One region of the Planococcus sp. RAB007_Raresut genome, then DNA from elsewhere that is predicted to be linked to it. Evidence: riboswitches for the same ligand, from Rfam matches in the RefSeq annotation. Region 1 holds a riboswitch; the other holds the start of a gene.
What was found. Region 1 has a riboswitch for cobalamin ahead of AC2Q9J_RS05415 (acyl-CoA thioesterase). Riboswitches for the same ligand answer to the same signal wherever they lie in the genome.
Positions count from the first base shown of each region.

Region 2: another riboswitch for cobalamin. It lies ahead of AC2Q9J_RS09890 (helical backbone metal receptor); the one in region 1 lies ahead of AC2Q9J_RS05415 (acyl-CoA thioesterase).

Region 1 covers NZ_JBXYIF010000002.1:281,421-296,717, reverse strand. The annotation lists gene AC2Q9J_RS05475 (Fe(3+) ABC transporter substrate-binding protein) at 1-563, shown strand, start outside; gene AC2Q9J_RS05470 (ABC transporter permease) at 821-2,452, shown strand; gene AC2Q9J_RS05465 (ABC transporter ATP-binding protein) at 2,454-3,206, shown strand; gene cls (cardiolipin synthase) at 3,472-4,911, opposite strand; gene AC2Q9J_RS05455 (hypothetical protein) at 5,041-5,235, opposite strand; gene AC2Q9J_RS05450 (hypothetical protein) at 5,333-5,983, opposite strand; gene AC2Q9J_RS05445 (sigma-70 family RNA polymerase sigma factor) at 5,970-6,521, opposite strand; gene AC2Q9J_RS05440 (DUF2812 domain-containing protein) at 6,649-7,833, opposite strand; gene AC2Q9J_RS05435 (PadR family transcriptional regulator) at 7,830-8,159, opposite strand; gene AC2Q9J_RS05430 (NADPH-dependent FMN reductase family protein) at 8,425-8,913, opposite strand; gene AC2Q9J_RS05425 (ribonucleotide-diphosphate reductase subunit beta) at 8,894-9,940, opposite strand; gene AC2Q9J_RS05420 (ribonucleoside-diphosphate reductase subunit alpha) at 9,953-12,235, opposite strand; gene AC2Q9J_RS05415 (acyl-CoA thioesterase) at 12,237-12,722, opposite strand; cobalamin riboswitch at 12,885-13,061, opposite strand; gene AC2Q9J_RS05410 (MFS transporter) at 13,388-14,695, shown strand; gene AC2Q9J_RS05405 (hypothetical protein) at 14,792-14,968, shown strand; gene AC2Q9J_RS05400 (rod shape-determining protein) at 14,995-15,297, opposite strand, start outside.
Region 2 covers NZ_JBXYIF010000004.1:220,677-235,973, reverse strand. The annotation lists gene AC2Q9J_RS09930 (YwgA family protein) at 1-433, shown strand, start outside; gene thmT (2-hydroxymuconate tautomerase) at 484-669, opposite strand; gene AC2Q9J_RS09920 (YwhD family protein) at 732-1,247, shown strand; gene speE (spermidine synthase) at 1,803-2,636, shown strand; gene speB (agmatinase) at 2,640-3,512, shown strand; gene AC2Q9J_RS09905 (cation:proton antiporter) at 3,803-5,047, shown strand; gene AC2Q9J_RS09900 (YwiB family protein) at 5,207-5,617, shown strand; gene argS (arginine--tRNA ligase) at 5,614-7,275, shown strand; cobalamin riboswitch at 7,320-7,506, shown strand; gene AC2Q9J_RS09890 (helical backbone metal receptor) at 7,961-8,938, shown strand; gene AC2Q9J_RS09885 (FecCD family ABC transporter permease) at 8,931-9,923, shown strand; gene AC2Q9J_RS09880 (adenosylcobinamide amidohydrolase) at 9,925-11,391, shown strand; gene AC2Q9J_RS09875 ((Fe-S)-binding protein) at 11,596-13,740, shown strand; gene AC2Q9J_RS09870 (acetyl-CoA C-acetyltransferase) at 14,211-15,297, shown strand, end outside.

The sequences.
Region 1 (15,297 bases):
GCCGCGTGCTGATCCGCAGCTCTGAAAACGTTTATAATCAATCCCTGTTGGCATCGTTCATCGAAATCAACGGTGAAGAACAAGCTAAAGAATGGGCAGCAGGCATGGTCAATAACTTTGCGCGTGACCCTGAAGGCGGAGACCGCGACCAGGCGAAAGCCATCGCTGCAGGTATTGGCGATGTGGCAATCATGAACACGTACTACTTCGGCCAGATGCTGAATTCCGAAGATCCTGAAGAAGTGAAAGTTGCTGAAGGCCTTGGCGTCTTCTTCCCGAACCAGGACACAACCGGCACACACGTCAATGTCAGCGGCGCTGGTGTTGTCAAAGCAGCGAAAAACAAGGATAATGCAGTGAAGCTGCTTGAATTCCTTTCCGCTCCGGAAGCTCAGGAAACTTTCGCTTCCGCCAACTATGAGTATCCGGTCAACCCGAATGTTGAACCGAGCGAATTATTGGCATCATGGGGTGATTTCAAAGAACAGGATATCCCGTTATCCGTTCTTGGCGACAACAATTCTAAAGCCATCCTGATCTTCAATGAAGTCGGCTGGAAATAAAGAAAAGCGGAAACGGCCGTTCAGCTCCGATAAGCGTAAGACGATTTGGCGAAATGGCGTCTTTTCAGCCATGCAGCCAAAGTGGCTTACGACTCGAGGGGCTGGCCGTTGGAGTCTGGACACGAATAGACTCATACAAAGAAACTTCAAACTTTTAATAATTTGATTTTCTTATCCATTAAAGAAAAGCGCAAGCCCTTGCTGCAACTACAATTGCAGCAGGGGATTTCTTGCGATTGGAAAGAGGTGCCAGAAACGTGCAACACAGATTCGCAAATATAAATGCCTGGACAGTCGGCGCGGTGATCATCATCATCCTGCTGTTCCTGCCGAACCTGACGATTGTATCCGGTCTGTTCACCCCTTCCAACGAAAATTGGGAGCATATGAAAGAATTTGTGCTATGGGGCTTTGTAAAAAACTCGTTGATCCTGACTGCCGCAACGGCCTTTTTCACCATCATGATTGGTTTGAGCCTGGCATGGCTCATCGCACAATATGATTTCCCGATGCGCCGTTTCCTGAAATGGGCGCTGATTCTGCCGCTCTCCATCCCTCCGTTCATCGGTGCCTATACCTATCACGGCATGCTGAGCCATACGGGAATCATTCAAACGACATTGCGCGATACGTTTGGTGTCGCTCTTAATCCGGCGTTTTTCGATATCATGAATCTGCCCGGTGCGATTTTCATTTATACGATGTTCTTGTTTCCTTATGTATATTCAATTACGCAAGTTTACCTGTCCCAGCAATCCGCTTCGTTGATCGAGAGCACACGCATCCTCGGCAAAGGGCCATGGAAGACTTTCTTTCAGGTCGTGCTGCCGATTTCGCGGATTTCCATCATTGCGGGAGCCAGCCTGGTCGTTCTGGAAGTACTGAATGACTATGGTGTGGTAAAATATTATGGTGTTCAGACTTTTACAACCGCTATTTTTCAAACCTGGTTCGGACTCGGTGATATCGAATCATCGATCAAACTTGCGGCATCGCTGATGGGCTTTGTCATTTTGATCCTGATGATTGAGAAACTTCTCCGGGGCCGGCGCCAATACAGTTATTCAACTACAAAGGTCCGCCCGCTTCCGCTGATTTCATTACCAGGCTGGAAAGCGGCTGCGGCGACAGGATACGGCTTCATCATCCTGTCACTGGCCTTTTTTATACCGGTCGCTCAATTGATTGACTGGACCGTCCTCACCTTCGGCACCATTCCGATGGGTGAATTTATGAGTTACGTGAAAAATTCCGTTTTCGTTGCCGGACTCAGCGCGAGCTTGATCATCATTTTCGCACTGATTGTCGGCAACTTCGCCCGCATGGTGCGCGGCCGCCTCGGCAAATTGCTGCCCCGGTTGACGGTTCTTGGCTATTCGATACCCGGTGCCGTCATCGCCGTCGCAGTGGTCACCGCCTTTATTGGGCTGGACCGCTTCCTGGCACCGGTTTACGTATGGGCCGGCTTCAGCACGACGCTTGTCCTGAGTGTCAGCATCGTATTGCTCGTAACAGCTTACATTATCCGGTTCTTTGCCATCGGCTATAATTCCATCGAAACGGGATATGATAAAATCGGCACCAATTTCCGGGACGCTTCACGCACCCTCGGGCTCGGCGTCACGAAAACATTCTTTAAAGTCGATATGCCGATGATGAAAGGCGCGATCATCAGCGGCTTTATCCTGGTATTCATCGATGTTTTAAAAGAAATTCCGTTGACGCTCATTTTGCGTCCGTTCAATTTCGATACACTTTCCACCAAAGCTTTTCAATACGCAAGTGATGAAAAAATCATGGAAGCTTCACAGGCTTCCTTGCTGATTGTCGGTATTAGTGCCCTGGCCATTGTTTTCTTTTATAAGTTCCTTGAAAGGGAGTTGGATTAGCATGTTTGTGGCGATCGAAGATGTCTGTTTTTCGTACTCAAATGCAGAAACCAAAGCACTGGATAATTTCACACTGAAGATTGAAAAAGGGGAAGTCATCTCCATCCTCGGACGCAGCGGCAGCGGAAAAAGCACGGTGCTGCGCTTATTGGCGGGCCTCGAAAAACCTGAAAAGGGGCGGCTCGTCATCCAGGATGAAATACTTTTTGACAATAAAACCTTCCTGCAGCCTGAAAAACGCGGCATCGGCATGGTATTCCAGGATTACGCACTTTTCCCTCATCTGACCGTTGCCGAGAACATCCTGTTTGGCTTGTTCCGAATGAAAAAAGCAGAGAAGAAAAAACGCCTCCAGGAAGTCTTGGAGCTAGTGGAATTACAGGATTTCGGAAAACGCTACCCGCATCAATTGAGCGGCGGCCAACAGCAGCGTGTCGCCATTGCGCGCGCCGTTGCACCGAATCCTCACCTTATCCTGCTGGATGAACCGTTCAGCAACCTCGACGCGGAACTTCAAGGTAAAATCCGCGAAGATCTGCGCGATATCCTGAAAAAAGCGAATATCACATCGATTTTTGTTACACACGATGAAAAAGATGCCCATATTCTCGCCGACCGCATCGTCCGTTTAAAAGATGGGCGCATCGATTTTGTCGGACGCCCTTGCGATATGCTCGATACCTATCGCCAGCCGGGCATGCAACAGCCATCGACAGAAGGTTTTGTCGAGAAGAATCTGATCGGCATTAACTGAAAAAATCCCCGTTGCTCGATTGAAGAGCGGCGGGGATTTTTTCGGCGTCTTTCGGATGCACGAATAACACCATGAAAGCCTGATAATTATTAAGTTGAGCATAAACCTGCTATTTGCGCGCATAACCGTCCGTTTCCCGCGCATAACTATGCCTGTCCCGCGCATAAAAGTCTGTTTCCCGCGCATAACAGTCAGAAAACACTCCCTAAAATAGCGGTTTGGAAATCTCCAGACCGCTTTTTCCATCTTTTCTCCGTTTTTTTGATTATAAAATCGGCGAAACCAGCTTCGCGATGTCCTGTTTCCCTTTCTCAAGCCAAGTTTGATTCTTGAAAGTCTCTTCCGTTAATTCGACTGACAGCTTCTTGTCCTGGAAGAAGGTGTCCGCCATATTGCGACTGGCTTCCACGTCGTAGACGAACGCGTTCAATTCGAAATTCAATGCGAAACTGCGAATATCCATATTCGCAGAGCCGACCGTATACGCTTTTTCGTCCACAATCAGCGTCTTCGCATGCAGGAATCCATTCTTGTAGCTGTACACTTTCACCCCGTCCGGCAGCAGCTCCCGCACGAAAGACAGCGTCGCCGAATGCACAAACATATGGTCCGCCATGTGCGGAATCATGATTTGAACATCGACTCCTCCGAGAGACGCCGTCTTCAGCGCGTCCATTATGGATTTATCCGGAATAAAATAGGGCGTCTGCAGATAGATCGATTCGCGTGCATGATGAATCATCTTCAAAAATCCATTTTTAATGTCTTCATGCGTTTCCAGTGGACCGCTTGCAACAATCTGCATAGGCACCCCTTCTTTATTGTCCAGCTTCGGAAAATAGTTTTCGGCGTACTTCATCGGGTATTTGGCGGCCGCCTGATTCCAGTCGATGAAAAAGCGGTTTTGCAGCGAATGGACAATCTCCCCTTCGACGCGGAGATGCGTGTCCCGCCAGTAGCCGAACTCTTTTTTCCTGCCTATATATTCATCGCCCACATTAAAGCCGCCGATATAACCGACCTTTCCGTCCACCACCACCAACTTTCGGTGATTCCGGTGGTTCAGCCTCGGATTGATGCTCGACAAAATCGCGGGCAGAAACGCTGCTGCCCTTCCGCCGGCTCTATTCAACTCCTCGAAGAAATCTTTCGGCAGACTTCTGGATCCGAGGTCATCATAGAGGAACAGGACTTTTACCCCCTGCTGTGCTTTTTCCGTCAATAAAGCCAGCAGCCGCTTGCCGATATCATCGTCTTTCATAATGAAATACTGCAAGTGGATATGATTTTGCGCCTGCCTTATGTCATTGAATAAAGCTTCAAATTTGTTTGCTCCATCGTTATAAATGATAATATCCGTGGCTGTCGACAATGGGGCTTCCGTCCGGATCATATTCATCTGGACAATATCTTTCATTTCCTCGGCAACAAGCGAAGAAATTGCTGATTCCCCTGATTTTATTTCTTTCAGCTGCTGGTCCACCATCGCTTCAAAATCATCATTTTCGTAGGCAGCCGGCCGTTTTAGACGATCTCTCCGCAACGGTTTTCCGAATAACAGGTAAAGGATGAAGCCCAGAATCGGGATGAAAAAGAGGATCAGGATCCAGGCCCATGCGGAAGAAGCTGTTTTGCGTTCAAAAAACAAGATGAAAAACGCCAGCACTATATTCAAGATAATAAACAAGTTACTTAATGTACTGATCCATTCGAATGAAATCTGAATCCCTCCTCCAGTTCCGGCTTTTGTTTATAAAACATACTTATTTAATCCATACCCGCCGAACTTGTATTTAAAAAGTAAAAAACCAACCGCATTTTGCGGTTGGCTTGTTCAGTCTTCCTCTTCTTCGTCTTCTTCGCCTTCTTTCGGCTCTTCTTCCGGAATAATTTCTTCTTCGCCTTCTTCCGGCGTTACATCGATATCTTCGTCGTTATTCTGTTCGTTTTCTGCATCACCACAGGCAGCCAGCATACCGACAGAAAGAAATGCGGCCGCAACGAGTTTTGCCCATTTGGCTTGTGCCATCTGAATTCCTCCTTTTCTGATCGGTTGTTCTATGCTATACCTTTACCCTCTGTGGTTGGGTTAAACACATTTTGAAGGCAGACTGTCGCCAGGTGAATTATTCTTCGCTTTCTGCCAATCTGCTGGAACGGGTGATTTGAAAAATATTTTTTCCTTCCATCTTGTTTAAATAGCCGGTCAAATCCAACGATGCGCTATCAAGCTCCACTTGCTCAGAATCGAAAATCCCGCTCGGCAATTCCATATCAAAACGGATCGTCTTACCAGCTTCAATATTATAGAGCCGGTTGTCGACCTCGAATGGATTACCGCTGTTGCCGTTCTCGATTTTAATCGGATGGCTCATCCGAAAAACACCATCGATGATGTCATGCTCTGTTCCATTTACCAACTCAATGGTATAAACCCGGTTCACTTCATCCACTTGCTGCTCTTCAACAATCTCAAACTCGATGCCTTCCAAGTCCTGGACGGTATAAGCCATTTCACCATTCGCCGGCGCCATATAATCGGTATCGGATCCCGCTTCCAATAAGCCGGAATCCGTTGCATATATGAATCCGAGAAACAGGAACAACACTGCTGCCGATGCGAACACCGTCCAATACATAGGCTGGACACGCCGGGCTGCAGGTTTAACGTCTTTTGTCTTCTGGCGGATCGCCATTTTTTCTTCCTGTGAAAAACGGACGTTGTCAGTGGCCACCCGTTTTAATTTTGCTGAAATGTCACGGTCAAACCCTTCCATTGCCGACACCCCCTTCAAGTTTTGCCTGCAGCGCCTTCTTGCCCCGCAGCAGCCGGGATTTCACGGTGTTCAACTTGATTTCCAGTACATCCGCAATCTCCTGCATCGTCATTTCCTGATAATAATAAAGGATAAGAACTTCTTTATACTTGCCTGGCAGCGCTGCAATTTGCGCCGCCACTTCTTTGGCATCTTCTTCGCCGATCAATTCCTCTTCAGCGGAGCTGCTTCCTTTCAGGAGTTTCACGGCTGGCTTGTAAATCAGATTCCGAATGCTCCAAAGCCGGTGATAATCTTTGCATTTATTGATGGTCATGCGGATCAGCCAGGTTTTATAGCTCGCTTCATGACGGAACCCCGACAGGTTCTTGAAAGCGCTGATAAAAACTTCCTGAATGATGTCTTCACATTCCGCCTGGTCCTGCACATATAAAAACGCAATCCGCTTGAGTTCTGAGCCATACTGCTGCATCAGATCTTCGAGTACTGCATGTTCATCGGCAGTCGCCTGCCATGCTTCCCTATTCGCCGTTTCCATGCGCTAATGCAACTCCCTTCAAAGATTAGACGGGCGCCGAAACCGTTTTGACCCCTAACTTTTTATAATAAATGAAAAAATGGCTCCGCAATTGCGGAGCCTTTGGAATGATGTAAAAGTCACTGTTTCAATTACTCCAGGCGGCTGCCTGTTTTCTCAGACGACCGTAGTACGCCCATATGCGGAAGATGAATGTGCCGAATATCAGTACTGCCAGAAGCATCATGCCGCTGCTGTTCCATAAAAACCTATCCTGAATTGTATCTGCACTGATCATAATGTTGATGATGAAATAAATATAGAAAGCAACAAGCGGCGAGAACATGGCCGTATAAGTCAGCGCAATCCTTTTTGCGTGTTTAAGGCGGCTGCTTTGATCGCTGTACAGTTGCGGCCGCTCTTCGGTTTCACCGTAAGTTTTGCTCCAGATCGTCCACTTCTCCATATTCGAAAACGAAGTGAACTCTTCATGCCATCCCGCTTCCCGGTGGATGGCAAAATAACTCTCGGTCGGCCCTCGCTGATAATCTATACTGTATGCAATCCGGCGGGGCTCACCTTTAACGAAGTGGAAGATGGTACCGATTTTATTGACCCGGTAAAGGTTCAAACCGCGCTGTTCCATCGACTCCAGCCATTGTTCCATTTTATCGGGCGAATACATCCAGCTGAATTTCACTTTCGTCACCCAGCGCCCGGCCTTCTTCAATTCCTTTTCACTCTGCTGATCGATTTCATCGACTGGCCAGAATCCATCTGTCGTTCCATCAAGTTCCTTATTCGTCCCGGTGATTTTGGCGATCGAATAAATTCCGAGAACCATAATTCCCAACAGGATCGCGAAGAAGATAAATGTCAGGATCCACAACGGACTTTCCACTATATCAATGCTGCCGTCCTGTCTGTAGGAAGAAGCGAGCATTGAGATATTCGCCATCAGCATACCGGCGACATAAAACGAAGTTCCGTAAAAAATGTATGTAATCATGCGGTTATGCTTAATGATCCCCTCACGAATCGGTGATGTTTTAATAGCATTTTCGGGCTGCTCATTAAAAGTGAATTCCCAGTTGCCTGCGGTTCCAGCCTTTTCCCAGCCTTCCGCCTGCAGCGTTTTCGGCAATACGGATGAACTCATCTTGTTATAGGCTATGCGGTACACGCGAGTCGCCGGTTCCTGCTCTTGAAAATGGAAGCAGCGCGTCCAGCGGTTCAGCTTGGTAAAGATCAACCCTTGTGCCGCCATCTCTCCCAGCCAGTCTTCTGTTTGCTTCACATCATAACTCCAGAATGGCCTGTAAATTTTCTTCATCCGAATTCCCCCTCGAACGCAATTGCATTTCGATGCACTTCTTTAATCCTCGTTATTTCCGCTTTCATCAATTCTTTGCCGGCATCCGTGATCTCATAGACGGTCTTCCGCTGTTCATCAGCGAACACCGTGATCACGCCGTCTTTCTGCATCTTGGTCAACGTGCCGTACACCGTACCCGAGCCAAGCACCAGGCGGCCGGCTGTGATGTCTTCCACATGCTTGACGATGCCGTAGCCATGCCGCGGCTCTGTTAATGACAATAAAATATAGAAAGCCGTCTCGGTCATCGGCACATATTTCTTCAGCATTTTCTGGATTTCCACGGGCAGCCCTCTTTTTCACTATGTCATGCCTTGACTATATCACGACGTGACATAAAAAGGTATATTTATTTTCTGATGGAATGTGCGAGGCTTGTCGGGGTTTTACGTTTATCGGCGATTTCTGAGGATTTATCAGCGATTTTACCCTGTTTATCGGCGATTTTTTTGGGTTTATCGGCGATTTTCAGACGTTTATCGGCGATTTTTTCTAATTTATCGGCGATTCTCTATAAATCCGTCAAAAAAACGCAAAGCGACTCCACTTTCAAGTCGCTTTGCGTTTTCTCTTTTCATCAGCTTCCACCAGTCGCCTGACTACTGCTTCGACAAACTTTTCACACCGCACCAGATCTTGTTCCTGCGGCATCAGTTCGATTTTCAGCGTCGCGGCCAAACTAGTGTGAACATACAGCATGTCACGGAAGCGGTTGACCGCTCCGCAGAATTCCGCAAAGAAGCTGTCCCCTGTCCCGAACACGGCCGTCACCAGTTCGGGACGCCGCAATTCTTCAAAGGCTTCAAACAGCTCCTGCATTTCTGCCGGAATTTCTCCGCTTCCCCATGTATACGTGCCGACGATAACTATATCGTAACGTCCGAGTTTATTTATATCGAAATGACCGATCTCATAGACGTCTGGCAAAAATCCTGCAGCCCGGAAGCGTTCCGTCAAAACTTCAGCCACCGCCCCGGTATTGCCGGTGACCGATGCATAGACGAGAGCGATTTTCTGATTACAATTCATCAAACCCATTGGATTGGGACACTTTCGAATACGTGCGCGATTTCTGTTCGAAGAAATCCGATTTCGTGCCGTTCATCATGTCATCGCCGAATACCTGAATCCATGGCATTGGATTGCTGCGCTCTTCGTAGAGGTTTTTCATGCCCAGCTGACGAAGTCGTTTATTCGCAAGATATTCGACATAATCACCGAATTCGTCCAGGTCGAGACCTTCGATATCCCCCAGGATATACTCCGCCCATTCCTTTTCAAGTTGCACCGCCTGATCTACTGTCCCGTAAATATAGTCGATGTTCTTTTCATTGTTCAGCTCAGGATTCTCCGTCAATAAAATGCGCACAAACTGACCGATGAAGTAAGCATGCTGCATCTCGTCGCGCTGGATATAGCTGATCATCGTGCTCGTCTTCAGCATCTTCTGCTGGCGCGCCAGGTGATAGAAGAACGCAAAGCCGGCATAGAAATAAATCCCCTCGAGATTAATCGAGTTGATGCCCAGCTGAAATAAAGTCTGCGGCGTCGGGTTCTGGCGGAATTCTTCGTAAGCATCAAGAATCAAATCATTGCGCTTCCGCACGACCGGATCGCTTTTCGCCTGGTCAAAGCGCGCATTCTGTTCCGCGACCGATACAAGCGAACTCAATATATAGGAATACGATTCGTTGTGTACCGCCTCCTGCTGGGAGATGACCGCAAAAATCGCTTTGAAACTTGAGTCGGTCACGTAATCCATCGCCATCGTCATCGTCGGTGTCTGCAAGGAATCGAGCGATGCCAACTGCGTATTGATCCGGAGGAAAACGTCCCGCTCCGTATCCGTCAGATGATCCCATTGTTTAATGTCGTCCTGCATATTGATTTCCTGTGCTTTCCAGAAATTCGACAAGAGCGTCTGGTACAGATCGTACATTTGAGGATAGGCAATATCGTTCCAGTTCAATAAACCGGAAGATCTGCCGTTCAGGATGCCTGTCGATTTATTTGGATGCTCCGGATTGAGTAATTTGATCTTTGTTAAAGGTGTATCGATTGCCATTTGAAGTCCCCCTTAGCTTTGGCACGCTTCGCATTCTTCAATTTCTGCCTGCGAAGTGCTGCGTACGTAATAAGTCGTTTTCAATCCCTGCTGCCATGCTTCCAGGTGAAGCTCCAGCAATTCCTTCGCTTTCACCGTATGCGGCACATACAGATTGAAGCTGATTGCCTGATCGATATGGCGCTGTCTAGCGGCGTTTTGGCGGATGCTCCATTTCTGATCCAGTACGTGTCGCGCGCGGCGGTAATAATCATACGTGTTATGATCCAAGTCCGGCGCTGTCACTTTAAATTTGAAGTTCTTCTTCTCTTCCGCATATTCCACGGCGTAGAGCGGATCGATGCCGTCTGTAGAGCCGCCGATTTTCGCGGTCGACGAGTTCGGTGCAACGGCCATCATCCAACCGTTACGCACGCCGTTCTCTGCAATTTCCTGTTGCAGCTCCTGCCATTTCTCACCTTCATAGCCCTTGCGGCTGAAGTATTCGCCCGTCTGCCATTCCGAACCGGCAAATTCACTATAGCTGCCTTTTTCTTTCGCCAGTTCCATCGACGAGCGGATGGCGTGATAAGCAAATTCTTCGTATAGCTTATCTGCATATGCCACAGCTTCTTCCGTCTCCCAATGGATTCCTTCGAGTGCCAGCAAATGGTGCCAACCGTACGAACCCAAACCAACGGCGCGGTATTTTTTATTCGTGGCATCGGCCTGCCCTACAGAAATCGTGTTCAAGTCGATGACATTATCAAGCATGCGCATCTGAATCGGCACCAAGCGCTCCAACACATCCGCTTTCACCGCACGCGGCAAATTGATCGACGACAGGTTGCAGACCACGAAATCGCCCGGTTTGCGCACCATCACCAGATTTCCGTCTTTGTCGGTGAATTCTTTAACGATTGTCGTCGCCGACATGTTTTGAGTGATTTCGCTGCACAAATTACTGCAATAAATTGATGTCAATCCACGTCCACGCAGATGCTTGTTCGGATTCTGGCGGTTGACTTCGTCGCGGTAGAACATATACGGTGTACCGGTTTCAAGCTGTGACACCATAATGCGGGCCATGATATCCATTGCCCGGTATGTCTTTCTCGGCAATAAAGGATTAGCGACCGCTTCTTCATATTTTTCGGTGAAGTAGGCACGGTCGGTGTCATCATAGAAATCTTCCAGACCAAGTGCGTTGCCGTTCGTATCCTTCCAGCCCATCACTTGCTTGACCTGATGCGGACAGAACGTATTCCATTCGCCAATGCTGCGGCCGGTGTCATCCGTTTCCTGCAATTTCTCCATAAACAGATCCGGAATCGACACGCCGGTGAAAATATCGTGCGCTTTGCGGCGCTCATCTCCATTATTCGTTTTCAAATCCAGGAAGCCGTTCATGATGTCTTTATGGAAAACGTCCAGATATACCGCCACCGCTCCCTGACGCTGTCCGAGCTGATCGACGCTGACCGCCGTATCGTTCACCAGGCGGATCCACGGAATGACACCAGAGGAATTGCCTTTGAATTTCTTGATGTCCGATCCGAGTGCACGCACTTTGCCGTAATAAATGCCGAGTCCGCCGCCATCTTTGCTGAGTCGCGCAATATCCCAGTTGTTCAAATAGATGCCGTCCAGCGAATCATCCACTGTGTCGATAAAGCAGGAAGACAATTGCCCGAAGCTTTTGCCTGCATTGGATAAAGTCGGCGTCGCCACCGTCATATACAGATTGCTCATTGCCCAGTATGCTTCCCGCACAAGCTCGGTCCGCTTCACTGCCGGCTCATTCTGCATCAGCGCCATGGCGATGACCAAAAAGCGTTCCTGCGGCAATTCGTGTAAATTGCCTTCGTAATCTTTCGCCAGGTAACGGTCCGCTAACAGGAACAAGCCGATGTAATTAAACAGCAAATCGCGTTCCGGCTCGATGACTGCACCCAGTTCCCTGATTTCCGCTTCGGAATAAGCTGCCAGCAACTCATTCGAATAAATACCGATGCGTGAGAGTTTTTCAACAAGGCGATAAAAATCACCGTATTTCTCCTGTTCTTCATAACCGCGGCTTGTTGCCGCCTGCCGGTAAAGATCGCTGCAATAAAGTTCCGCTGCCAGGAATGTCCATTTCGGTTCATCCATCGAAATGCGGTTCAGCGCATAAAGCATGGATTGTTCCGTATCGACCTTGCCATCCAGCTCGCCGATTTTATTGCGCAACGCTGTAGTATCGAGACCATGCAACCGCTCTGCACGTTCCAATGCTTTTTCGACTGCATCCATTTCTGTTGAGATTCCCATTTTCATATCAGACCAGCTCCTTCGCGAATTCGTTCAGTTTCATGCGGCGTTCTTTCCGTGCCTGTGCACTTTTGAAAAGATTCTTTTCTTTGTCTGTTTCAGGAATGACTCCTGGAACAGGTGTCGGCTTGCCGTTTTCGTCAACTGCGACCATTGTAAGAATAGCGGTTGTCGTCAGCGTCCGGCCGCGCGTTTCAATATCCTGGCATTCCGCTTTCACATACACTTCCATCGAAGTCCGGCCGGTTGAAATGACCACGCCTTCCAAGATCAGTACATTCCCTATTCTTGCCGATGACAGGAAATTGACCGTATCAATCGATGCCGTCACCACGACTTTGCCGCTGTGCTTCATCGCCGTGATCGCTGCGATTTCATCAATATAGGCGAGCACCGTTCCGCCAAAAATGGTGCCCATGTGATTCGTATCCGGCGGCAGCACCAGCCTCGTTTGGATTGTCCGAGATATGCCTGCTGAAATCTGTTGCTCCATTGAATCCATCATCCCTTCGAATAAAACACAAACACAGAAAAACCCATCTTCTCCGAAGAGAGGATGGGTTGGATAAACGCAGCATTAAAGGGAAGTCACGAAGGCAAAAGACACCGCTTCCTGTTAAGACCATCGTTACACCCCCCAGCTCCCGGAGAAGGCAATTAACATATAACGAAGGCAGGTCTCCTGGCTTGTGCGTCATCCTCTGCTATGGCCTTCCCATCTTTCGACAGTGGTTTCCATAGTTCGTCAGCACTTACAGTTGCGGGTACAGCTCCGGATTTTCACCGGCTTCCCTATTAAGCCTTTTCAGGCACCTTTGTTATCGGTTTTTACTATATATTGTGTTTTCATATGTATTATACACTAAATATTGTATTTCTAAACTATATCTTAGCCAAGCTTTTTTGGCAACAGGAGATTTTTCTTTTTCAGACTTAATCCACTCTCTCGATTATAGCAATCCAAATCAAATATGAAAGGGGGAAAATGATTATCTGAAAATAGCAATTATCAGATAGATTTCATTTCTATTACTGTGGTCTTATATACTTTATTTCAAATTTAATTATGCTATGATAAGAAACTGATGTTTGAGTATTAAATTTACATACTGTTGCTGTATTACGGAACAAATCTTTAACTGGAGATGCAATTTTAAGATGAAACAATTCGCCACCAACAACTTCCACTATGGCTGGATTATCGTCGCGATTGCGGCGTTATCGCAGTTCTTCTCAGGCCCCGGACAAACTTATTCAAATTCAATTTTCATCGATTACTATATACAGGACTTTGGCTGGAGCCGTTCGACAGTATCCGGAATTTATTCAGGCGCGACGCTCGCGGCTGGTTTTTTGCTGTTTTTCGTGGGACGCCTGATTGACCGCAATGGTTCCCGGAAAATGGCCGTGATCGTTTCGGTTTTACTGGCGGTTGCCTGCCTGTTCAATAGTTTCGTCACCAGCATGCTGATGCTGTTCATCGGTTTCTTTTTCATCCGCTTATTGGGCCAGGGCTCAATGGCGTTGATTTCGAATTCATTGATTCCGCAATGGTTTGTGAAAAAGAGAGGGCGCGCGCTCAGCATCGCTGCAATCGGCGGACTGGTCAGTTCGGCGGCGTTTCCACTGCTCAATGTCTGGCTGATCGAAGCGTTTGGCTGGCGCATGTCCTGGATGGTGCTTGGCGCGATCATCATTGTGCTGTTCACACCGCTCGCCCTTTTCCTGATTCGGAATTCTCCTGAAGATGTCGGTTTGCTGCCGGATAACGGAGCTGCGGAAAAAGCGGATAAAAAGAAAAAGCCGGTCGAAGAAGTCAGCTGGTCTGTCAGCGAAGCTTCCAAAACACGCGCTTTTTGGCTTCTGCTCATCTGTGCCGCCATTCCCGGTATTGTGAACACCGGATTGACGTTTCACCTGGTGTCTATTTTCAAGGAAAATTCGCTGTCACTTGAAGCCGCTGCAGGCATCCTGAGTTTAACGGCGCTGATTGGTCTGCCAGTCACCTTCCTGACGGGCTTGCTGCTCGATAAAGTGAAAGTGCAGTATATGCTGGTGCTGGTGTTTGCCGGCGAAATCGTTTCGCTCCTGCTGCTGCAAAATGCGAACTTCATGGCGGCTGCCGTTATCTTTGGTCTGGTATGGGGCATCAGTATGGGGATGGAACGCATCGTCATGGCAGTGGTCTGGCCAAACTATTTCGGGCGCAAACACATCGGCAGCATCAGCGGCATTTCGATGGCGATGATCGTCACCGGTTCGGCGCTCGGCCCGTTGCCGCTCGGCATTGCTTTCGACGTATTCGGCGGCTACGCGGAAATTCTATGGGCATTGATGCTATTTCCGGCAATTGGCATGGCGTCTGCTTTGATGGCGAATCCGCCGGTCAAAGCAACGGCAAAAGAAAAGATGGCTACATTACCTGCACCACAAACTGCTAAGCAAGTACCGCTTCCAAGCGAATAAAACAGGAGAATTCTCAATTGAGAACGCTCCTGTTTTTTGTTTCCAGTTTTCTGGTACATTGAAGATAGAATTATCAAAAAATGGAGGTGTCCAAAAATGACGTGGTTTTTCGTAATGGTATTCGGCATGATTGGGTTCGCAGGTTTTATTGATTGGAGAAGAAAACGGAATAATAACACAGCGCTGAAGTCGATCAATTCACATGCAAAGCCGGGTGAAAGTTCTAATTATACTGCAGGCTCAAGCGACAATTCCTATAGTGGCGGACAGTGACTCTCCAACTTGTAATTATTAAAAACTCAGTAAGACGGGCGCCGCAAACTATCCAGATTGCGCATCGCTTTTTCTGTGCCGAGCGCAACACAGTCCATCGGATTTTCCGCAAGTATGACCGGCACCTTGATTTCTTCAGCCATCTTCTTGTCTAGCCCATGCAAAAGAGACCCGCCGCCGGTGAGGACAATCCCCCGGTCGTGGAGATCTGCTGCCAGTTCGGGTGGCGTGACTTCCAGTGTGCGCCGCACGCCGTCGATAATGCCTGCCACTGTTTCTTCCAGTGCTTTTTCTACATCCAGCCCCGTGATTTCAATCGTTTTCGGCCG
Region 2 (15,297 bases), on a different contig from region 1:
CAAGAAATTGCAGAAGATGATATACATATTGAAGAAGATCGGCGTGCCGTTTCAGGAAAAATACGAATTCCATATTTATGGACCGTATTCGGAGGAATTGACTGCACGCATTGAAGAATTATGTGATATGGGTTTTATTCTCGAGCAGAAAGAAGATAAAAGTTCCTATGTCCAATACCGCTACACGGTGACGGATGAAGGGCTGGAATTCCGCAATGCGCTCGGCAAGCCGGTGCTCGAAAACAGTGAGCATGCCATCCAGCTGAACGGCAAAAGCGCCAGATTCCTGGAATTGACGGCAACATTGCTGTTCTTTGATGATTTGGAGCGCGATGAGCAGATTGCGAAACTTCACAGCGTCAAAGGGAAGCTCAATTTTACAGAGGAAGAAATTGCGGAAGCCTTCGCTTTTATAGAAGAGTTGAAGAATTAATTCTGGAAAATAAAAAGGCTTCCGTGAAGGAAGCTGGGTTTTTGCGTATCTTATTGATCTGAAAAAAGTTTCCCTTTTGTGCCGTAGTCGGTTTTCTTCATGTCTTCGATGAAAACGACAACGTTCTCGACTGGTGCACCGGTTGTTTCGGAAACAGCTTCCGTGACTTTCTCGACAAGCGCGCGTTTCTGGTCTTCCGTTCTTCCTTCGAGCATTTTAACAGTTACGTATGGCATAATGGACACAGCTCCTTTTCTTTGGGTTAGCCTTATCATAGCAGAATGGAGGGAATGTACACATGTCGAACAATGAAAAACCAAAACAAAAAGTAGGATTCACTATTATAAAAGACGATCCAACCGATGGCCATAAAGGTTACGGCATCGGATCTCTTTCGCTGGAAAACGTCTCGCCGCTGTTTATCGATGTTGCCGAGCAGGAAGCATTTATCGATATCGGCGCCATGCACGCCCGCAGCCAAGTGGAGAAGGGCATCAAATTCACGACGAACCGTGAGGATTCAGCAGGCGGCAAGGATTACTGGCTGATTTGGATCACCATCGATTTCAATCCGGAAGGCCCTTATTACGCAGGCGTAACAGCTTGTGAAATGGTGGTGAACCGTGAAAAGCGCCGCGGTTATAAAATTCTGGCCGACCACGTCAACCGTATGGACAAATCGATGAAACGCAGAATCATGGTCGATAATATGGACGCGCCATCTAAACGCGTGCTCGCTGAATACTTGCGGAGCCACAACCCTGAAATGTGGCAGCGCAGTTCTGAACAGCTGCACAACGAACTGGATGTTTAAACGATAGAAGAGAGCAGTTGCTCTCTTCTATTTTTATTCCATTAGGAATTTTTACTTTAATAAAGATAAGGGTTTCCTCAAGCTGATATAAATCCATCATTTGACTGATATAATATCCTGCCGCTTGGCTAGGTCACAGAACCGCTGAAATAGAAAGTCATTTATTTGCTGTCGACCGTATTTTTTTATTATTTTTGAACAAACTATGACTTTTGAAAATGGGTATAACAGGCAGTTGAAGTTGCGCTAAAAAGGAAGTACACTAGGAATACAGCTTTTGAATAGAAAGCTAGGACACCTGTCGGCAAGCAAGTGGCGTGAGCGATTGGATCAAACCCAAGCCCAATGCCTCATGTCACTTTCTTCGCCTATCAGGATTAAAAAGGTTTTCTGTGCAGGGAAAAATTCTCTGTGCAGAAAGCCTTTTTAATTTAAAGAATAATATTATGCCAGTCGGGTAAAGGAGACTGTATGAAAAATTCTATTGCACTTTTGACCAAAACACTTATACTTTTTTAAGTGATTACTATAAGAGATAAAGGAGCTTGATTATAGATGGCAGGATTCTGGTACACAGAAAAGCAGACTGAGAATTTCGGTATTACAATGAAGATCAACAAAACGCTTCACACGGAGCAGACGGATTTTCAATATTTAGAGATGGCTGAAACTGCTGAATGGGGCAATATGCTGTTCCTTGACGGCATGGTCATGACTTCGGAAAAAGACGAATTCGTCTATCATGAAATGGTTGCGCACGTACCATTGTTCACACATCCGAACCCGGAAAATGTATTGGTTGTCGGCGGTGGTGACGGCGGTGTAATCCGTGAAATCCTGAAGCACCCTTCTGTTAAAAAAGCGACGCTGGTCGATATCGACGGCAAAGTGATCGAGTACTCGAAAAAATTCCTGCCATCGATTGCGTCCGGCCTTGAAGATGCACGCGTCGAAGTGATTGTCGGGGACGGCTTCATGCACATCGCGGAATCGGAAAACGAATACGACGTGATCATGGTTGATTCCACTGAACCGGTAGGCCCGGCTGTGAATTTATTCTCCAAAGGCTTCTATGCCGGTATTTCAAAAGCATTGAAAGAAGACGGTATTTTCGTGGCACAGTCTGATAACCCTTGGTTCAAAGGCGATTTGATCAAGCAGGTGCAAAGTGACGTACGTGAAATCTTCCCGATTACAAAATTGTATTTGGCCAACATTCCAACTTACCCGAGCGGCTTGTGGGCATTCACGATCGGTTCGAAAAAATACGATCCGTTGACTGTTCCGGCTGAGCGTTTCCATGATATCGAAACAAAATACTACACGAAGGAGCTGCATAACGCGGCGTTTGCGCTCCCTAAATTCGTGAAAGATTTGGCAGGCGAATAAAACATGAGATTCGACGAAACTTATTCAGGCAAAGTATTCATCAAAAGCCATCCGAATTACGAAGAGTCAAAAGCGGTTCTATACGGCATGCCGATGGACTGGACGGTAAGCTACCGTCCGGGTTCCCGTTTCGGCCCGAATAAAATCCGTGAAGTGTCGATCGGCCTGGAAGAATACAGCCCGTATCTTGACCGCGAATTGGAAGACGTGAAGTTCTTTGATGCAGGCGATATTCCGTTGCCATTCGGCAATCCGGAAAAGTCATTGCTTGAAATCGAGACTTACGTCCATACCTTATTGAAGGATGACAAAATTCCGATGGGAATGGGCGGCGAGCATTTGGTGTCATTGCCAGTGATGAAAGCTGTCGCCAGCAAATACGACGACCTTGCAATCATCCATTTCGACGCGCACACAGATCTTCGTGAAAACTATGAAGGCGAAGAATATTCGCATTCGACGCCGATCCGCAAAATCGCGGACCACATCGGACCGACGAATGTTTATTCATTCGGCATCCGCTCCGGAATGAAAGAAGAATTTGAGTGGGCAAAAGAGCAAGGCATGCACATTTCAAAATTCGAAGTTCTCGAGCCGTTGAAAGAAGTATTGCCGACGCTTGAAGGACGCAATGTCTACGTGACGATCGATATGGACGTATTGGATCCGGCGCACGCACCAGGAACAGGAACTGTCGACGCAGGCGGCATCACGTCGCGTGAGCTGTTGGCATCCATCCACGCCATCGCTGCGTCCGGCGTCAACGTTGTCGGCTTCGACCTGGTCGAGCTGGCACCCGTATACGACCATTCCGACCAAACAGCGAATACAGCGAGCAAGCTGATCCGTGAAATGATACTTGGGTGGGTAAAGTAAAGAAAAGTAACACTATAAAAAGTCGGTCCGGAAGAATTCCCGGACCGACTTTTTTGCGCAATTTTAAGCTAGCGAGGATAAATTGCATCTAGGCGCGGATAAAAAGGCTTTTGCCGCGGATAAACAACCATTTGCCGCGGGTAAATCAACGCTAGCCGCGGATAAACAGCCTCCAGCCGCGGATAAACTGAAAACCCACCCCAAAACCTCCTGAAAAGAAGACGTAATTATGTTTATTCCTTTCTATTTAGAGATATGGTTACCTAACAAGTTAAAAGGGGGGGAGCAATATGCACGAATTCAACGAAGTCTTTATTCAAATCCTCATATTATTGGCGATTGCAATCGCGGTGGTCGGCGTAGCCAAAAAAATCAACCAGCCGGATACGATTGCGCTCGTGCTGGTCGGCTTATTGCTGGGCGTAATCAATCTGCCATTCCCGCTGATTGACCATGCGGAAGAATTCATCACTCAATCAGAAGTGTTCCAAGTCATCATCATTTCTTTATTTCTGCCGATTTTACTGGGGGATGCGACGCTCAAGCTGCCGTTCCACCATTTATATCAACAGAAGAACACAGTGATCGGCATGGCGCTCGGAGGAACTTTTCTGTCGTTCATCATTATCGGCTTTTCGGCCCATTACCTGATTGGCATGCCGATTGCCGTGGCTTTTACATTTGCCGCATTAATGAGTGCAACGGATCCAATCAGCGTTCTCTCTATATTTAAATCTGCCGGCGTATCGCAGAAACTGTCCACCATCATGGAAGGGGAATCCCTTTTCAATGACGGAATCGCCATCGTCCTGTTCCAAATCTCATCCATTTATCTTCTCACATACATAGAGATGGGATGGGCGGGCGTAGGCAGCGGCGTGTGGATGTTTTTGCGGTTTGCTGTAGGCGGTGTTTTGGTCGGCGTCATCCTCGGGTTTATTTTTTCGCAGATCATTCGTTTCTACGACGATTACCCGTTTGAGATCGCCATTTCGGCCCTGCTGTTCTTCGGCAGTTATTTTATTGCGGAACATCTCCATGTCTCGGGTGTCATCGCTGTTGTGGCGGGTGGATTCGTGTTCGGCGATTACGGCGGGAAAATCGGTATGTCTGCGACGACAGAACGGAATATCAATTCGTTTTGGGATGTTATCACCTTGATCGCCAACTCATTGATTTTCCTGATTGTCGGTCTGGAAATCCGCAACATCGATTTTGCGGGCCAGTGGAATATCATCTTCTACGCCATTCTGATTGTTATCGGAGCCAGGATCATCGCACTCTTCATCTCGACGATGCCGGCGAAAAGCCTCAACCGGAAGGAACGGGTTCTCCTGAACTGGGGCGGTCTGAAAGGCAGCTTATCAATCGCGCTGGCGCTCAGTCTTCCCCTTAGTTTCGAAGGCAGGGAGACGATCCTGTTGCTGACATTTTCCGTCGTGCTGTTCTCCTTGATCGTTCAGGGGCTGACAATAAAACCGTTGATCGCGAAACTTGGCCTCAACCAAAAAGAACAGGATAACGATGCGCACTAACTTGCTAATCCAATCTGCCGGCTCATTGTCTGAACCATCTTCTGTGGATCTGGCAAAGGGCCGGCTTTTTAGATTGTGTCAAAATAGAAACTTAATTGAAAAATCCTGTGGACTCGGGCTATAATATAAAGGTTATTATTGAACGGGGAGGCGGCAACTGTGGAAAAATCAGTGAATATCAAACTGACGACGACCATCCGCCAGCCGGATATGGAAGAGCAAGTGATGAGACTGCAATCCCACGGGACATTGACGGAAAAAAACAACCGCCAATATCTTCAATATCGGGAACAGCAGGACGAGCTTGAGATTCGGACCATTGTAAAATTCAATGAAGAAGAAGCGGTAATTATGAGAAGCGGCGGCCTTCAGATGAGGCTACCGTTTTTATTGCATAAAGAGCAGACAGGAAACCTGACAAACGCGCAGGGTTCTTTTATGCTGACGACGACCGCCCATGAGTTATCGGTGAGCGGAACTCATTTTAAAGTCCGGTATGATTTGGCGCTCGGCGCTGATTATGTCGGGGAGTATGAAATGGAAATTCAATTTATGGAGGCTACAAAATGAATGCAGTTGAAAAAGTCCAGCACGCTATTAAATTGGCGATAGCGGAAGCAGTGGAGAAAGCGGAATTGACGACAGAACCGGTGGATGTCCACCTCGAAGCGCCTAAAGATAAATCCAATGGCGATTACGCGACGAATATCGCGATGCAGTTGACGCGTATTGCAAGAAAAGCGCCGAAAGTGATTGCGGAAGCGATTGTTTCGAACATCGATAAAGAATCTGCAAATATCGAGAAAATCGAAATCGCGGGTCCAGGGTTCATTAACATCACGATCAAAAAAGATTATCTTCTGGACGTTGTGAAAACGGTTCTGGATCAAAAGGAAAATTACGGCCGCACCGATTCCGGCGCCGGCGAAAAAATCCAGGTCGAGTTCGTATCCGCGAACCCTACAGGAGACCTTCACCTGGGCCACGCGCGCGGATCGTCAGTCGGCGATTCACTCTGCAACGTTCTGGATTTTGCAGGCTATGACGTATCCCGCGAATACTATATCAATGACGCCGGCAATCAAATCAATAATCTTGCGCTGTCCATTGAAGGGCGTTATTTCGAAGAACTCGGAAAAGGCGACAGTATGCCGGAAGACGGCTACCGCGGCCAGGACATCATCGACATCGCTAAAGAGCTTGTCGCTGAACACGGCGATAAGTTCCTGAACATGACCCATGAAGAGCGTTATGCGGAATTCCGCAAGCATGGACTTGAAGTGGAGCTCGCGAAACTTCAAAAAGATTTGGCTGATTTCCGCGTGGAATTTGACGTGTGGTTCTCAGAAACTTCACTCTATGAAAACGGCAAGATTGACTTGGCATTGCAAAAACTGCGCGACAACGGCCATATCTATGAAGAAGGCGGCGCAACCTGGTTCCGTTCGACGACATTCGGCGACGACAAAGACCGCGTACTGATCAAGAATGATGGATCGTACACGTACCTCATGCCGGATATCGCTTACCACGAAGACAAGATTTCACGTGGCTTCGGCAAATTGATCAATATTTGGGGAGCGGACCATCACGGTTATATTCCGCGGATGAAGGCGGCGATCGAAGCGCTTGGCTATGACCGCGAAACGCTTGAAGTGAGCATCATCCAAATGGTGCAATTGTACAAAGACGGTGAGAAGATGAAGATGAGCAAGCGTACCGGTAAAGCGGTAACGATGCGCGAATTGGTCGAACTTGTCGGTTTGGACGCTGTACGGTATTTCTTCGCGATGCGTTCAGGCGATTCGCATATGGATTTCGATTTGGATCTGGCAGTTTCGCAATCCAATGAAAACCCGGTTTACTATGCGCAATATGGCCATGCCCGCATTTCTTCGATTTTGCGCCAGGCAGAGGAGCAAGGCTATACGGCTTCGACTGACAAACTGGATTTATTGGCAGATGAAAAGGAAATTGATGTTCTGAAGAAAATCGGTGATTTCCCGCAAGTGATCGCGGATGCTGCTAAACAGCGCGCGCCTCACCGTGTGACGACTTACATCCAGGAACTGGCTTCACAATTCCATAGTTTCTATAACGCCAATAAAGTACTGGATACTTCAAATGAAGAAATGACCCGTGCACGCCTTGCGTTGATTACAGCAGTTAAAACGACGCTTGCAAACGCATTGAAAACTGTCGGTGTATCTGCGCCGGAAAAAATGTAAGCGACATTTCACAAAATTTCTGTATAATGAAATAGAGAAGTAAATTTTATATTAATCATAAAGGTGCTTATGTCTAAGAACATGAGTTAAAAGGGAAGCCGGTTCGATTCCGGCGCGGTCCCGCCACTGTAAGTGTGAGCTATCTGTAAAATGCCACTGGAACAATGTTTCGGGAAGGTGCAGAATGCGATGATCATGAGCCAGGAGACCTGCCTTTATGAAACACCCATAAGCTTGCGAGGACAGGCTGGATGCGCATGTCTTTTTATGGCGTCCTTTCAGACCTCCCGCAGTTTTTGTGGGAGGTCTTTATTTTATCGAAAAGCGACAGCGCCCGTTAAGCTCTGAAAGGCATAAGACGGAATAGCGGAGTGGCGTTCCGCCATGTAGCTAGACCGGCTTATGACCCGAAGAGCTGGGCCGCGGGAGTCTGGACACTAGAAAAGCGGAAACGGCCGCTCAGCTCCGACAAGCGTAAGACGCACTGGCGTAGCGGCATGTTTTCAGCCGCTTAGGCAGTGAGGCTTACGACTCGAGGAGTTGGCCGTTGGAGTCTGGACACCGGATGCTTGGAGAAAGTGCAATACTTAATTGAAATATTTTTGGTTCAGCCTCGAATCAGCGGTACCCCCTCCGCTGATTGGGTGCTGAACCGCAAACAACAAACACATTGGAGGAATACAACATGAAGAAATTTTGGAAGTTTGGTATGAGTGCAGGGCTCGCAGCAATGCTGCTTGCAGGATGCGGCGGAGAGGACGCGGCGAACGAAGAACAGCAGATCGAAACACCGGCAGAGCCGCCTGAGGAAGTAGCGGAAGCGGATTTCCCAGTAACACTGGTGGATGCGCTTGGTGACGAAGTAGTAATCGAAGAAGAACCGCAGACGATTGTGTCCATGGTTCCATCGACAACGGAAATCTCTTATGAATTGGGTCTTGGGGATAAAATGGTCGGCTTGTCCGATTTCGATAATTACCCAGAGGAAACGGCTGATGTAGAAAAAATCGGCGGTCAGGAATTTAATGTTGAGAAGATCATCAGCCTTGAACCGGATCTTGTCATTTCACACGAATCGGGCATCAGCACATGGGAGGAAGGCCTTCAACAATTGCGCGACGCCGGATTGACGGTCTATGTCGTTAATAACGAAACAAGTTTTGATGAAGTATACGATTCCATCACGATAATCGGCCAGGCGACAGGAACGACAGAAGAAGCGAATGCGCTGGTTCAAGAAATGCAGGTTCAGGTAGATGAAATTACTGAACAGGCACAGGCGATTGATGAGCCGAAAACTGTTTTTGTTGAAGTGGGAAGCGAACCCGACATTTATACAACCGGCAGCGGCACTTTCATCGATGAAATGCTGACGATGATCAACGCTGAAAATATGGCAGGCGATCAGGAAGGCTGGGCCAGCATGGATCCGGAAGCGATTGTCGAAGGCAACCCGGATGTGATTGTCACAACTGAAGGCGCTTATAAGCCGGATGCAGTGGAACAGATCAAAGAGCGCGGCGGCTTTGCGGATGTCACTGCTGTACAGGAAGACGCAGTCTACAATCTTGACTCTGATGCTGTAACGCGTTCAGGCCCGCGTTTAACTGCTGGATTGCTTGAATTGGCGCAGGCTGTTTACCCTGAGGTATTCAGTGAGTAAAAACTGGTTAGCGTACATTGTTTCATTTCTTTTGCTGGGAGTTGCAATAATGCTGGGGGTGACTGTGGGCACTGTGTCCATTTCACCTGAGGTATTGTGGAATCCTTCATCAGATGAAACAGCTGCCAATATCTTATGGAATATCCGCATGCCGAGAGTGGTTCTTGCGGGGCTTGTGGGAGCGGCGCTGGCGATTGCAGGCGCCGCCTTTCAGGGTCTATTGCGTAATCCGCTTGCGGACCCTTATACATTGGGGGTTTCTTCCGGTGCTTCCGTCGGAGCGGTTATGACGTTGTTTTTCGGCATCTCGATTCCATTTCTCGGCAGTTTCACATTGCCGGTCATGAGTATGCTCGGCGCATTGGTGACGATGCTCGCGGTCATCGGGTTTGCGAAAATGGTGGACCGTTCGATGAAAATGGAGACTGTCATTTTGACGGGGATTATTTTCAGTTCCTTTCTCGGGTCCATCATTTCATTGATGATCGCTTTGACGGGTGAAGAGCTTCGCCAGATCATCGGCTGGCTCCTCGGAAGCGTTTCGATGCGCGGCTGGCCGTATGTGCAGATGGCGCTGCCTTTCATTTTGATCGGTTCATTTCTGTTATGGCTGAATCGCCGCGAATTAAATGCCATGCTGTTTGGCGAGGACCGGGCAAGGCATCTCGGAGTCGATGTGCGAAAGCGGAAAATGGTTATCCTGATCGGGGGATCAGTTTTGACTGGCGCCGCCGTTGCGGTTTCCGGAACAATCGGATTTGTCGGTTTGGTGGTGCCGCATATCACGCGTATGCTGTGGGGGGCGGACCATCGGCATCTGCTGTCGCTGTCGTTCATCAACGGCGCCTCCTTGTTGATCATTTGTGATTTAGTATCACGGACCATCATTTCCCCGACCGAATTGCCGATTGGAGTTATCACCGCATTTATCGGCGCACCGGTATTTGCATTCATCTTCTTCCGGCAGCGAAAAGGGGTGGCTTGAAATGTTGAAAGTAAATCGCCTGAGCGGTGGCTACGGTGAAAAAAATATAGTAGCTGATGTCGATTTCACTGTCAAAGAAGGTAAAATGCTTGGGATTTTAGGTCCGAACGGCAGCGGGAAATCTACATTGATGAAATTTATGAGCGGGATTCTGGAAGCGACATCCGGATCCGTCGTGATAGATGGCAAGGAATTAAAGGATTACGCTACGAAAGAGTTGGCGAAGAAAATGGCTGTATTGCCGCAGCTTCATGCACATGCGTTTTCCCATAGTGTTCGCGAAACTGTTTCACTGGGAAGGTATCCTCACCAGAGCGGCTGGTTTTCATCGTGGTCTAAGGAAGACGAAGAAGCGGTGGCCGAAGCAATGGAATTGATGGATATCGGGCGCTATGAGCATACGCCGATCGACCAAATGTCGGGCGGTGAGCAGCAGCGAGTCTTTGTTGCCCAGGCACTGGCTCAAAACGCATCAATCCTTTTATTGGATGAGCCGACAAACCATTTGGATATCAATCATCAAAAAGAATTACTCGATACCATCAAACGGCAGGCGATCGAGAAGAATCTGACGATCGTCTCCATTTTCCATGATATCAATCTGGCTTCGATGTATTGCGATTCACTTTTGCTCCTTGAAAAAGGACGAGTAGCGGCTATTGGGGAGCCGCATGAAGTGGTGAAAGAAAAAGAGATCAGGAAAGTATACGGAACCAGAATTTCGACACATCCACATCCGGAGCTGCCAAAACCTCAAATTACTTTAATGCCTGGCATCAAGCGGCAAGTAAAAAAACAGCAAGTCCGAATAGAGGACTTCGCGATTTCCCGGGAAATGGTGCTGTACAGAAGTGAAATTCCATTGAAAACGGTATCTTCTGCAGTCATAAACGCGGGGTCGGGATGGTTTACCACATTCATGAACCGGCGGGTCGATGAAAATTATGAAGTCAATGATACAGTGGCGGAGTTGACCGGTTTTATTGAAGAGAGAGGTTTCAAACCCACCGATACTGTCGCGATGATGACCGCAGTCGATGTCGGTCAGGCGGTCCTCGAATCGTGTAGCTTTGAAGGCGGATCAATTGTTGTGGCAGTTACAGCGGGGGCTGGAAACGGCACCGATGTTTCTCTGACGCACCAGAAAGAACGGGTGAAAAAGGTCGGTACGGTCAATACGTGGATTTTTGTCAACGGTATATTGGCCGAAGAAGCATTTCTTCAAGCGTTGATGACGGCGACAGAAGCGAAAACGAAAGCTTTTCAGCAGGAAAAAGTGATTGACCCGTTTACTGGCACGATTGCCACCGGTACACCGACGGACAGTGTGCTGGTCAGTTCAACGCAGCAGGGAAATGAATTTCAATATGCCGGGCCGATATCTGAACTCGGCCGCCATATCGGCAAAACTGTTTTCGAAGCGACGACGGAAGCAATCCGCCGCTATCGCAGCCAAGCACCGCATTGAGCGGTGCTTTTTTTATGGGGGATTTTCAAGAAGATGGCTGCGGAAAAAGCTATAATCTATAAAATAGATGAAAACCCTTTCAATAGAACTATTGACTGAATGCTCATTCATATTTTAATATAGAACTAAGCATCGACAATCGATGGGAGTTCACGTAAACTTTGAATAAGGATTTTTTGGAATATATTTTAAGGGGGAGTACCAATGGAGCCATTGCTCATTGCTAACTGGATCTTGTTCCTGGCTGTGACGATATACGCAGTTTATCTATTCGTTTATTTGCTTAAGTCACGCTACGACTACATCCAACTGGGGAAAAAAGTGGAGTTTGAGGACAATTTCAACGAACGCGTCCGCAAAGTCATGGTCAACGTATTTGGTCAAAAGAAATTATTGAAGGATAAGAAAAGTGGAGCAATTCACGTCATGTTCTTCTACGGATTTTTATTAGTGCAGGCAAGTGCCATCGATTTTATTATCAAAGGCTTGTCGCCAGGTTCCCACCTGCCTTTAGGGCCGCTGTATCCTGCATTTACATTTTTCCAGGAGATTGTTACGTTAACAATTCTGGTTGCGGTAGTGTGGGCGTTCTACAGACGTTATATTGAAAAACTGGTTCGCTTGAAACGCGGCTGGAAATCCGGTCTTGTGCTGATTTTCATCGGCGGTTTGATGGTTACAGTCCTAGTCGGTAATGGTGCCGGAATGGTTTGGCAGGATCATCCGACAGCTTGGACTGAGCCTGTAGCATCTGTATTCGCTATGATTTTCGCAGGCCTTCCTGAAACAGCAGCTGCAACGATTTTCTATATTATGTGGTGGGCACATCTATTGTTCCTATTAACATTCCTTGTTTATGTACCACAATCAAAACACGCTCACTTGATCTTCGGACCGGTCAACACATGGTTCCACCGTACTGATCACGTCGGCCGCTTGAAGCCGATCAATTTTGAAGAGATGGAAGAAGCGGATGAAGATGATCCTGACGCTATGCCATCATTTGGTGTCGGAAAAATCACAGACTTCAACCAAGGGCAGATGATCGACTTCTACGCATGCGTGGAATGTGGTCGATGCACGAATATGTGTCCAGCAACCGGTACAGGGAAAATGCTGTCGCCGATGGACCTTATTACAAAACTTCGTGATAACTTGACGAACACGGGTGCAGTTATGACCCAGAAAAAACCATGGGTGCCGGCAATGGCATTCGGCAACACACAAGGGAACCAGTTGGCAATGGCTGCTGGCGCTGAAGGCGTAAGCATCGATGATCTTTACAGCCCAAGCCTTATCGGAGACGTTATCACAGAAGAAGAAATCTGGGCATGTACGACTTGCCGTAACTGTGAAGACCAATGTCCGGTAATGAACGAACACGTCGATAAAATCATCGACCTTCGCCGTTACCTTGTTATGACTGAAGGGAAAATGGATAAAGACGCTCAGCGCGCGATGACAAACATCGAGAAGCAGGGTAATCCATGGGGCCTTAACCGTAAAGATAAAGAAAACTGGAGAGATGCGCGTGAAGACGTTCATATCCCGACTGTCAAGGAAATGAACAAAGCCGGAGAAGAATTCGAATTCCTATTCTGGGTTGGTTCAATGGGTTCATTCGACAGCCGCTCTCAAAAAATCGCTTTGTCATTTGCCCGTCTGATGAATGAAGCGGGAGTTAAATTCGCGATTCTCGGCAATAAAGAAAAGAACTCCGGAGATACACCGCGTCGTCTTGGGAACGAATTCCTGTTCCAGGAACTTGCGACAGCGAACATCAAAGAGTTTGAAAAATCGGATATCAAGAAAATCGTTACGATTGATCCGCACGCATACAATATCTTCAAAAACGAGTATCCTGATTTCGGCTTCCAGGCTGAAGTCTACCACCATACCGAAATGCTGTTTGAACTATTGCAACAAGGCAAGCTGAAACCGCAGTACGCAGTCAATGAAAAGATCACTTTCCATGATTCCTGCTACCTAGGCCGTTACAACGATGTCTATGACGCACCGCGTGAGATTTTGAAATCGATCGAAGGCGTCGAATTGGTTGAAATGGTCCGTAACCGCCAGGATGGAATGTGCTGTGGCGCTGGTGGCGGATTGATGTGGATGGAAGAAGATGCTGGACATCGCGTCAACGTTGCGCGTACCGAGCAGGCACTCGAAGTGAATCCTACAATGATTTCTTCCGGCTGTCCGTACTGCCTGACAATGTTGTCAGATGGAACGAAAGCGAAAGAAGTTGAAGAAACAGTAGGCACTTATGACGTGTCCGAACTGCTTGAAATGTCGATCTTTGGCAATGAAACACCGATTCCGGAAGAACAGCTTTTTCAATAAAGAGAAACTTCATCCAGCGGAGTCCATTTTTCCGCTGAATGTTAGTTGATCCATTCGGGTTTTTAGGGTCAGTTGAGCTCTTGCTTGGCAAAGTGGGAGCCTTACTGACCATTAAAACGGGATAAAGATTGCTAAAAGCGGAAAAATTCTATAATATGAAAGATAAGAGGAGGGAGTGTAAAAGCTCCCTTTTTTCACGAGAACTTGCCGAGCGAGCGTTCAGTCAACCAAACGCCAAACGAAGTTTCGGCGCTTGGTTAGCCTCGAAGCTAGTGAGGCGGAGCCGAACGATGCAGAGGCAATGTTTTGCGATGAACATAGCGTAATACCCTTTTTACAAATTTTATCAGCGATTTTCAGAGTTTTATCGTCGATTTCCAACCGTTTATCGTCGATTCCAGGAAATAAGCCACATCCATTATTTTTTTATTTCAAGTGAAAACGTTTACAACATGGGAGGAGAATTTATCATGGCAAAAACAGTTATCATTGATGGCGCAAGAACAGCATTCGGGAAATTCGGAGGCGGCCTGAGCTCATTGACAGCCAGCGACCTCGGAGCAGCAGCAATCAAAGAAGCAATGAACCGTGCAAATATCCAGCCGGAAGATGTCCAGGAAGTGATCATGGGCAACGTCCTGCAGGCTGGCCAGGGCCAGATTCCTTCAAGACAAGCGGCCTATAAAGCCGGCATTCCATATAACGTAAAATCAGAAACAATCAATAAAGTGTGTGCATCAGGACTTCGTTCCGTAACGATGGCTGATCAGATCATCCGACTCGGTGACGAAGAAGTGATTGTAGCGGGCGGAATGGAATCCATGTCGAATGCGCCCTACTACTTGCCGAAAGCGCGCTGGGGATTGCGTATGGGCGATGCTCAAATGATCGACGGAATGGTTCATGACGGATTGTCATGTTCATTCCATCCCGATAAAGTCTATATGGGCACCTACGGAAACTCGACTGCTGAAGAACACGGTTTGACGCGTGAAAAACAGGATGAATGGTCTGTCCGTTCACATGAACGCGCAATCAAAGCGAAAGACGTTTTCGCTGAAGAAATCACGCCGATCGAAGTGAAGCAGCGTAAAGGCGATCCGATTAAAGTTGAGTTGGATGAAGCGCCGCGTGAAGGCACAACGGCAGAATCTTTATCCAAATTAAAACCGGCATTCGGCAAAGACGGCACAATTACTGCCGGAAACGCGCCAGGGATCAATGATGGAGCGGCTGCACTTATTATGATGAGTGAAGAACGCGCGCAAAGGGATGGCAAAACTCCATTAGCTTATGTACTTTCTCACACGGAAGTAGCTGTTGAACCGCACCGTTTCCCGGAAACACCGGGTCTTGTCATCAACGAGCTTTTGAAGAAAACAGGCAAATCTTTGGATGACATCGATTTATTCGAAATCAATGAAGCATTCGCAGCTGTAGCACTGGCGAGTTCGAAAATCGCTGGATTGGATGCAGAAAAAGTGAACGTCAACGGTGGCTCTGTAGCGCTTGGGCATCCGATTGGCGCAAGCGGAACACGCATCATCCTGACACTGG